DNA from 2 places in the Blautia sp. DFI.3.45 genome. Region 2 is predicted to be linked to the other one. Evidence: riboswitches for the same ligand, from Rfam matches in the RefSeq annotation. Region 2 holds a riboswitch; the other holds the start of a gene.
What was found. A riboswitch is a leader RNA that binds a small molecule or an ion and turns the genes downstream of it on or off. The one in region 2 is predicted to bind cobalamin.
Positions count from the first base shown of each region.

Region 1: linked by a shared signal. The riboswitch ahead of LJE09_RS01620 (sirohydrochlorin cobaltochelatase) and the one ahead of LJE09_RS09235 (leucine-rich repeat domain-containing protein) in region 2 are both predicted to bind cobalamin.

Region 1 covers NZ_JAJDMI010000003.1:17,617-22,250, forward strand. The annotation lists gene hisD (histidinol dehydrogenase) at 1-111, shown strand, start outside; gene hisB (imidazoleglycerol-phosphate dehydratase HisB) at 219-806, shown strand; partial or broken gene hisI (phosphoribosyl-AMP cyclohydrolase) at 885-1,211, shown strand; cobalamin riboswitch at 1,405-1,581, shown strand; gene LJE09_RS01620 (sirohydrochlorin cobaltochelatase) at 1,783-3,195, shown strand; gene LJE09_RS01625 (hypothetical protein) at 3,520-4,539, shown strand; gene LJE09_RS01630 (ABC transporter substrate-binding protein) at 4,564-4,634, shown strand, end outside.
Region 2 covers NZ_JAJDMI010000021.1:38,881-43,514, reverse strand. The annotation lists gene LJE09_RS09245 (hypothetical protein) at 1-577, opposite strand, end outside; cobalamin riboswitch at 727-920, opposite strand; gene LJE09_RS09240 (hypothetical protein) at 1,422-1,568, opposite strand; cobalamin riboswitch at 1,861-2,063, shown strand; gene LJE09_RS09235 (leucine-rich repeat domain-containing protein) at 2,267-2,827, shown strand; gene LJE09_RS09230 (leucine-rich repeat protein) at 2,805-3,086, shown strand; gene LJE09_RS09225 (adenosylcobinamide amidohydrolase) at 3,131-4,246, shown strand; gene LJE09_RS09220 (alanine/glycine:cation symporter family protein) at 4,588-4,634, opposite strand, start outside.

The sequences.
Region 1 (4,634 bases), on a different contig from region 2:
TCCGCACTGCGTAATATACACAAAGATATCATTCAGTTTGCAACTTCTGAGCAGCTTACTGCACATGCAAATTCTATTGCAGTTCGTTTTGAGGATGAAGATAAAGAATAATGGTAAGGCTTTGAATCTGAAATCTGCTATAATGTAAACTGTAGTTTGCGCATTAAAACAATGGATTCAGAGTGTTTGAAAATAAGTAAGACAGAGAGGACTTAACCATGGCAAGAGAAGCCTCAGCAGAAAGAAATACAAAAGAAACAGAAATCAAATTAAAAATAAATCTGGATGGAACCGGATATTCTGATATTGAGACAGGTGTGGGATTTTTTAACCATATGCTGGATGGATTTACCCGTCATGGGCTCTTTGATCTCAGTGTCAGAGTCCATGGTGATCTTCAGGTGGATGACCATCACACCATCGAGGATACAGGAATTGTTCTGGGAACTGCATTAAAAGAAGCAATTGGTGACAAAAAGGGGATTAAGCGCTATGGAAGCTGCATCCTTCCCATGGATGAATCCCTGGTGCTCTGTGCGATCGATCTGTCCGGAAGACCTTACTTTGTATGGGATGCAGAGTTTACCACAGACAGGATCGGTGACATGTCCACGGAAATGGTAAAAGAGTTCTTCTATGCCATTTCCTATGCCTGTGGCATGAATCTTCATATCAGGGTTCTGGCAGGTGGGAATAATCACCATGTAGCAGAAGCAATGTTCAAAAGTTTTGCCAAAGCACTGGACGCAGCCACATCCTATGATCCAAGAATCACAGATGTTCTGTCTACCAAGGGCAGTTTGTAAAATTTGAAAATTTACGAAATGATTTATGGCAATCAATAAATTAGATGGAGACAGAAAATGGAAAATACAGTGAATTTAAAAAGCAGTATTGCATGGTCTGATTTTAAATTAAACAGTGATGAAATGGTACCTGTTATAGCCCAGGATTATCAGACAAACGAAGTGCTGATGCTGGCGTATATGAATGAAGAAGCATTTAATACCACTCTTGAAACAGGTAAAATGACTTACTGGAGCAGAAGCCGCAATGAACTCTGGACGAAGGGACTCACATCCGGACATCTTCAGTTTGTAAAATCCCTTACACTGGATTGCGACAATGATACGATCCTTGCTAAAGTAGAGCAGATCGGTGCAGCCTGCCATACCGGAAACAGAACCTGTTTTTTCAAAACCCTGACAGAAGTGTAATGAATAACGCGATAATATACAAGCCAAAATTCCATTGCCGCAGGCAATCTGGAATGAATTTTGGCTACGTTACTGTGAACGGAGTGAACAGTAACACTAATGCCAAACATTAGAGGAAAATATACACGAATTGTATTGACATTTTTGGTAAAATGTGATAAAAAAAGAATATCCGAATTAAATATGTGCAATGTTATAACGCAAAGGTTGCATCGCGCTTGATGCGCAAAAGAGAATCCGGTGAGAATCCGGAGCGATACCGTCACTGTGTATGGGAGCTGCTTTTCAGAAACCACTGGGAAACCGGGAAGGGAGAAACAGCGATGATCGAAGTCAGGAGAACTGCCTTGGCGTAGAATTTAAGGTCTGCGGTATACAGAACCTGTATTCTCATAACGATACATAGCTCTTTTATTAAATGAATCAGACAGAATCGGAAATTACAGATATATCTGGTACATATAAACCATGTATTTATGGGAAAGCGGTAGCTGCAGAATATGCAGTTGCTTTTTTTGTGCATACAATTGTCCGGAAATACGAGAAATAAAAGAGGAAAAACGAAATGAAAAGAAAATCCATGTTAGCCTTATTACTGGCAGTATCCATGACCTGTTCCATGACAGCAGCAACAGGTACAGTTGCTTTTGCATCTGATGATGCAGCAACAGAAGAGGCTGCAGATGACACAGAAGCAACTGCAGACGATGCAGATGCAGCAGATACAGAGGAAGCATCTGATGATACAACAGAAGCTTCTGATGATGATCAGAAAGCCGCAGACGAAGTTGGTGCCCTGATCGATAAGATTTATGTTCAGGAAAGAACAGACACAACTGACGAAGACTGCAAAGCAGCAAAAGAAGCATGGGACAAACTTACAGATGCTCAGAAAGAACTGGTAACAGGTGAAGAAGCAAGCCCTGAATACTTTGGACGTGACACAGGTGATGCTTCCAAAGATGATCCTCGTAACCAGGATGAGATTGGTGAGAATGAACTTCTTGTAGTAAGTTTTGGTACATCCTTCAACGACAGCCGTGCAGAGGATATCAAAGGAATCGAGGATGCCCTTGCAAAAGCATATCCGGACTGGTCAGTAAGACGTGCATTTACAGCACAGATCATCATCAACCATGTACAGGCAAGAGATGATGAAGTAATCGATAATATGCAGCAGGCTCTTGACCGTGCAGTAGCTAACGGTGTTAAGAATCTTGTTGTACAGCCGACACATCTGATGCATGGTGCAGAATATGATGAAATGACAGAGGCAATTGATGGATACAAAGACAAATTTGAATCTGTTGCAATTGCAGAGCCAATGCTCGGTGAAGTTGGTGATGATGCTACAGTGATCAATGATGACAAGAAAGCAGTTGCTCAGGCAATCACAGATGAAGCTTGCAAGGAAGCTGGATTTGATGATATGAAAGCAGCAGCAGATGCAGGCACAGCATTTGTATTCATGGGACATGGTACATCCCATACAGCTAACGTAACCTATGACCAGATGCAGACACAGATGGATGATCTTGGATTCACAAACGCTTTCATCGGAACTGTAGAGGGAGAACCGGAAGACACAGCATGTGACAAGGTTATCGAGAAAGTAAAAGAAGCAGGATTCAAGAATGTAATCCTTCGTCCTCTGATGGTTGTTGCCGGAGACCACGCTAACAATGATATGGCTGGTGATGATGCAGATTCCTGGAAATCTCAGTTTGAGGCATCCGGTGATTTCGACAGTGTTGACTGTCAGATCGCAGGTCTTGGAAGAATCGCAGCAGTAGAAGATCTGTATGTGGCTCATACAAAAGCAGCAATTGATTCTCTTGGAGCATCTGACGATGCAGCAGCAGAAGATACTGATGCCAAAGCAACAGATGACAGTGCAGACGATGCACAGGCAGACGATGCACAGGCAGATGACGCAGCTGAGACAACAGCTGATACTGCAGAGGCTGACGCTGAATAAAAAATATTGTTCAAACAAGATAAACTGCCCGGAGAACTTGCAAAAGTTTCCGGGCAGATATATTATATGATAAGAAAAAAAGAAGTCATAGCAATTCCATAAAATACTGCAAACAGTTCGCACGTTTCTGTTCATTCCGTTCACAGTAACGTGCGCACATCTGAGAAAGATCCAGAGGAACTGTCTTAATTGCATTATTTTCTGGAATTACTATAATATATTTGCCATCACCTGTTCAAAAGCCTGTTGCTCTGCAGCAGATGGGTTGAACAGCACGATAGAAAAAACTATAAAAAATATGAAGATAAGGGAGAAGAAATAATCATGAAGAAACGTTCATTTACATTATTAATGTCAGCACTTACTATTTCAGCTACTCTGATCGGTACAAGCCCGGTTGCTGCAAAGACAGATACTGATACGGCAACAGAAGAAACCACTGATAAAGAAGAAACAACTGCAAAAGATGCTGATTCAGAAAACACAGATAATAAAGAAACAGATGCATCCAAGAGTGATACATTAGAGGATGGCACCTACACAGCAGAATTTGATACAGACAGCGGAATGTTCCATGTAAATGAAGCAAACGATGGAAAAGGAACCCTTACAGTAAAGGATGGCAAGATGACTATCCATGTAAGCCTTGCTTCTAAGAAAATTGTAAACCTTTTCGTCGGAAAGGCAGAAGATGCACAGAAAGACGGGGCAGAGGTTCTTGAGCCAACCACAGATACTGTTACATACAGCGATGGAATGAGTGAGGAAGTATATGGATTTGATATCCCGGTACCCGCAATTGATGAAGAATTCGATGTAGCTTTGATCGGAACAAAAGGAAAATGGTATGACCATAAGGTAAGTGTCAAAAATCCTGTAAAATCCGATGATACAGATGCAAAAAAAGATGATAAAGAAAATAAAGATGCAGATTCCAAAGCAGATGACACAGACAAAGATGCGAAAGACAGTAAGACAAGTGAAGGTAAGACTTTGGCAGATCTGAATCTTGAAGACGGCGATTATACCATGGATGTAACTCTCACAGGCGGTTCAGGAAGAGCAACCATTGATTCTCCTGCAGCCATTAATGTAGAAGGCGATAAAGCTACAGCAACTATCGTATGGAGCAGTCCGAACTATGATTATATGCTTGTGGATGGTGAGAAATATGAGCCGGTTAATAAAGACGGAAACTCCACTTTTGAAATCCCTGTCAGCGTATTTGATGCAGAGATGGAGGTAACAGCAGATACAGTAGCAATGAGTGAGCCTCACGAGATTGACTACACCTTAAATTTTGATTCCACAACTGCCAAAGAAGCAGAAAAAACAGCAAAATAATCACATACAAACAAAGAAACAATTATGAAGATGAAAAACATAATAAAGAAACAGCAAAAAACAATATTTATCGGTTTTATGTCAGTTGCATTATT
Region 2 (4,634 bases):
TAATAGTCATCCAACCTGAATAATTATTATAGTCTTTCTCAGAAAGCCAATCTGTTTTATGTACTATATTGTTCCAGGTTGAATTTTTTGTAACCTTCATGCTTTCTGTTTCTGTTGTATTAAGATTTGATAATTTGAAATATTTTCCTCTTCCGTTAGCAAGAGAGTTTGCTGTTTTATTTGCTGTACCATCATCTGCAAATACTTTCCCTAAATCGCTATTAGCATGATTTTCCATTTTAACAGCTGGAATATAATTTCCATACTGACCATCATACCAACTTAAAACTCCTTGATAATGATAAGTTTTACCATTTAAAGTCTCTTTTGTTTCAGTATCAGATCCCGAAACTGCTTTCAGAACATCTAGTGCAGTAACAGAACCGTTGGAATTTGTTACTGTAACAACTTTTTCTGGCACAATGTCTGGTGACGCACTATTTTTTCCTGTTAAACCAGTTGTCTTTATAGACACTTTTGCAGTTACTGTATCTGCCATAGCCGGTACTGCTGTGCTTCCTACCATTGTTGTTGCCATTAAGAATGCAATCACGCTTTTTCTTACTTTCATGTTCATTTTGTTTCCTCCTTAATTAAATGTATTATTTTTTTGCAGGTTATCCTGCAAAATATATCATTTCGCAGCCTTTTCAGACCACGTTTGATACCTGTTTTCCATAAGAAAGGGTATAAAAAATAAACCTCCGTTATGCCTACAGATATTTGTTTTTTATTTTTACTAAAGTCCGTCTCCTGACTTAAAGTTCCAACCTACTTGCTGCCCTTCTCGGAAAGGATCTTTCCAATGGTTTCGCAGTGTTCGTCCTTATTACAGTGGGGATGAAACCGTACCGGTATCTCACCGGATTTCCAAAAGCTAAAGATAAAGAGATAACGTTACTTCCGATATTCTGTTATCAAAGTGCAAAAAAAATCCCTGCCGGATTCGGCAGGGAATATCAATGTACAAACCAAGAATCCACTCCTATCCTTTATATTAAAGTATCCCTTATGAATACTTCTACAAGAATACAGTGAATTGCAGACTGAATATACTACAAGGGACGAAAGCCCTGTTTGGGATTCTCACCCAACGATTCTTCAATCATTACCGTAGTAATGAGCTGTACATGTGCGCTAAACGCTATTCGTTTTTTACGAAACCATCTTAACATTTTGTCCATAATTTGTCAATATCCCGATTACAAATAATTACTTCCCTTATTATCCCCGGAATACGTCTGAGAAAACACTCTTTTACAGAATCTCCACAATGCGGAATATACAAATCAAAGGAATGATCTTCCACACCTCTGTTGTGAATTACTCGGCAACTGAGTTACCAGAGCATCTGAATTAAGGCGGGATACCGCCTTTTTTCAGGGTGCATCCATGGCACCACTACTGTTTGCTCTTTAGAGCTATACAGCTACTTTTATTATTTCCGGTGTTTTCAGTCCGGTTACGGACAGTTCTTTTTTTACTCCGGATACGGAGTGATATTTTCTCAGGATATTATATGCGCCTACGGCATCTGCGTTATAGGTTCTGTTTCCCTCTCTGTACAACCCTCTCTCTTTCCGTTTGGACGGCTCTGCATATCTTTTCCCTACTTCCGGTGACAGCGGACTGCACTGGCTGGTATAACTTTCTTCCTAAAGTAACGAGAATGCGACGCGCAATTATTCAAAACCAAAAACATTACCTGCAAATCATACAAATCCCCACACATCCAATAACCAGCGCACAGAAAAGAAACGCTTTCCCTGCGCGTCCCCTCCCTGATTTTGTCTCCCCCTCAAAAAATTTGTTGTCTTTTCTCCAAAAAAAGTGTATAATACAATTTAATCGAACATTCATTGACAATTACCGGTTTTTAGTTCTGTCAGTCACGGTATAGAAATGTCGGACTTTCAGCTAAGAGGGAATCAGGTCAGAATCCTGAACAGTCGTGCTGCTGTATACGTGCAGCCATATCTCATATCCATTGCATCGTTATGCGAGAAGGAGAGACATGGCGTTACTGCGTGAGTCAGAATACCTGCTATAAACTGCCGCCATTAACTACACGCAATAGGAAATGGAAGGGTGATCTTCTTTAGTGTTCTCTTTTTTACAGAAGTATCATCCTTACATATGTTTTCTCTGTTCCTTTTAAGGAATATAGAACACCGGCAGTTATCGGTACCTTGTTATTTTTATCATAGTCCATACTACTCCCATGCAGAGAAAACAACATTGTCTATCAGCAAAGGAGTATTTTTTTATGTCAAATTCTCTGACACTTACGCGTCGTAACTGCGGACAGTATATTGAGAAGAATATGGAACTTCCACAAAACTGCCGCTCTATCTCAGCAGAAACCTTTTTTAACAGACCTGATATTCGTTCTGTGGTATTTCCCTATGAAATGGAACAGATTGGAAACAAAGCCTTTCAGGGATGTTCCCGGTTAAGCAGAATAGAGCTTCCTGAACATCTGCAAAAACTTGGCATAGGGGTATTTTCAGACTGCATTTCTCTGAAAAAAGTCAAAATTCCCGCCAGCCTTACCAGTATTCCAAAAAATGCATTTAACAATGGCCGAAAACTGAACAGTCTGGAGTTCGCCCCGAACAGCAAACTGACATTTATCGGTCCGAATGCCTTTTCAGAATGCGCTACTCTTACGGAAGTTGTTTTCCCTGCCTCTCTGGAAGAAATCGATGACAGGGCTTTTTATAAATGTAAGAAACTGAGTTGTATTTCTTTTCCGGGGGGGGGATTTAAGGGTTATCGGAAAGCAGGCTTTCTATTTCTGCGGAATGGATTCGCTGCAGCTGCCTGATTCGCTGGAAGTTCTTGATGAGAGTGCTTTTTTTAAGTGCTGTAATCTGACCTCTGTGGTGATTCCGCCCAATGTCAGATACCTTGGAAAATGGATCTTTCATGGATGTAACCGCCTGCAGTATCTGGAGATTCGCCATGATCCTGAATTTATCGGGGAATGGATCATCAACAAAGCGGCTACAATCCGCTGTTATAAAGGTTCTAAAGTAGACAGATACTGCCAGCAGTCAGGATTCAAAGTAGAATACTTTTCCTAATAACAACAAAATCTGTATTGAACAGACAAAAAAGAGGAATGTTTATGAATGATACTTTTACTTATTTTCAAAAGAAGGGATGTACTGTTTTTTCTTTTCCGGGAAAAACAAGGGTTCTTAGCACCAGTCCTCTTAATGGCGGGATCACTGCTCATCTCACGCATGCTTTAAATATCAACTGCATGAATGGTGCCTATGAATGTGAAATGCTTGGAAACACCTATGAGGAAGACCTGAACATTCATACAAAAGAGCTGGGAATTGATCCGCAGACAGCAACCGCACTCAGCACAGCGGCATGGACTGAACTGTGTGCTGTTGAGAAAATCTGTTATCAGGAGTTATCCGTGACTGCTGCTGTTACAGGGGGAATTGATTCAAACGGAATGTGTCCGGGAGATCCTTCTTCTTACTATGAAAGAAACGGCGCTTACGAGATGCTGCCACCCGGTACGATCAATGTTTTTATCTATATCAATCAGAATGTTACAGAGGCAGCCATGGTCCGCTCAATGATGATTGCTTCGGAGGCAAAAGCAGCGGCCGTTTCACATCTCTTACTTGGAAGCTGTTATTCAGAAGAAATCGCGACAGGTTCTGGTACTGACGGAATGGTGATTGCCTCGGCTATGGAGGGAGAGCTGACACTTACCGATGCCTCCGGACATTCCAAGCTTGGAGAGCTGATTGGCAGGGCAGTCCGTATGGCAGTAAAACATGCCCTGATGAAACAGACAGCTGCCTGTGGTCCGAGACAGTTTCAGGTTCTTGTTCGTACTGGCAGATATGGAATCACCCCGGGAACTCTGTGGGATTTTTATACAGAGCATGAGATTCTTTTTCATGCATACAATATTAGTTTTAAGAAAGCTTCTGAGCTGGAAGGAATACTTCTATCGCGAAACAGAAACAGCAATCTGGTTTTATGTGTGTCTCTTTATCTTCATCTGATGGATCAGCTTCGCTGGGGACTAATCATGGAACCGGAGGCTGTCCGAGAGGGAAAAAGGCTGCTTCTTTATGGACTGTACTGTGGACGGGATACTTATCTGGGCGATGTTTATCCTGAAGATGTATGGAAGAACGAAGTACTGAAAACATTTTCACTTAAAGAACAGCTGATTTATATTTTAATCTGTTATTTTTCTGTCAGATCATAGTTGGATCATCACATTTTTATGGTAAAAATATTCTATGCCTGCTTTCTCCTGATGAAATACAAAAGGGAAGTGAATAGAATAAGTTCAATGTCCACTCACTTCCCTCCTGAAATCGTTGAAATCTATATACACATTATAAGGGAAAAGCCGCAAAAAAGCGAATCCGGGTGGTTGTGGATAAAGTAAAAATGACGGATAAAAAACAGTACATAACATCAATAAAAAAATTTAAAATTCGTCATTTTTACTAATGCCCTATGCAAGGGTCTGAACAATAACCTAACATCAAGCATCAGGTAAACTAATAAACAGCCTGAAGAAAACTCTCCAGACTGTTTTTATCATTTCTGTGCAAAATACTCTTTTGTAAGTGTAATGGCAGTTCCTG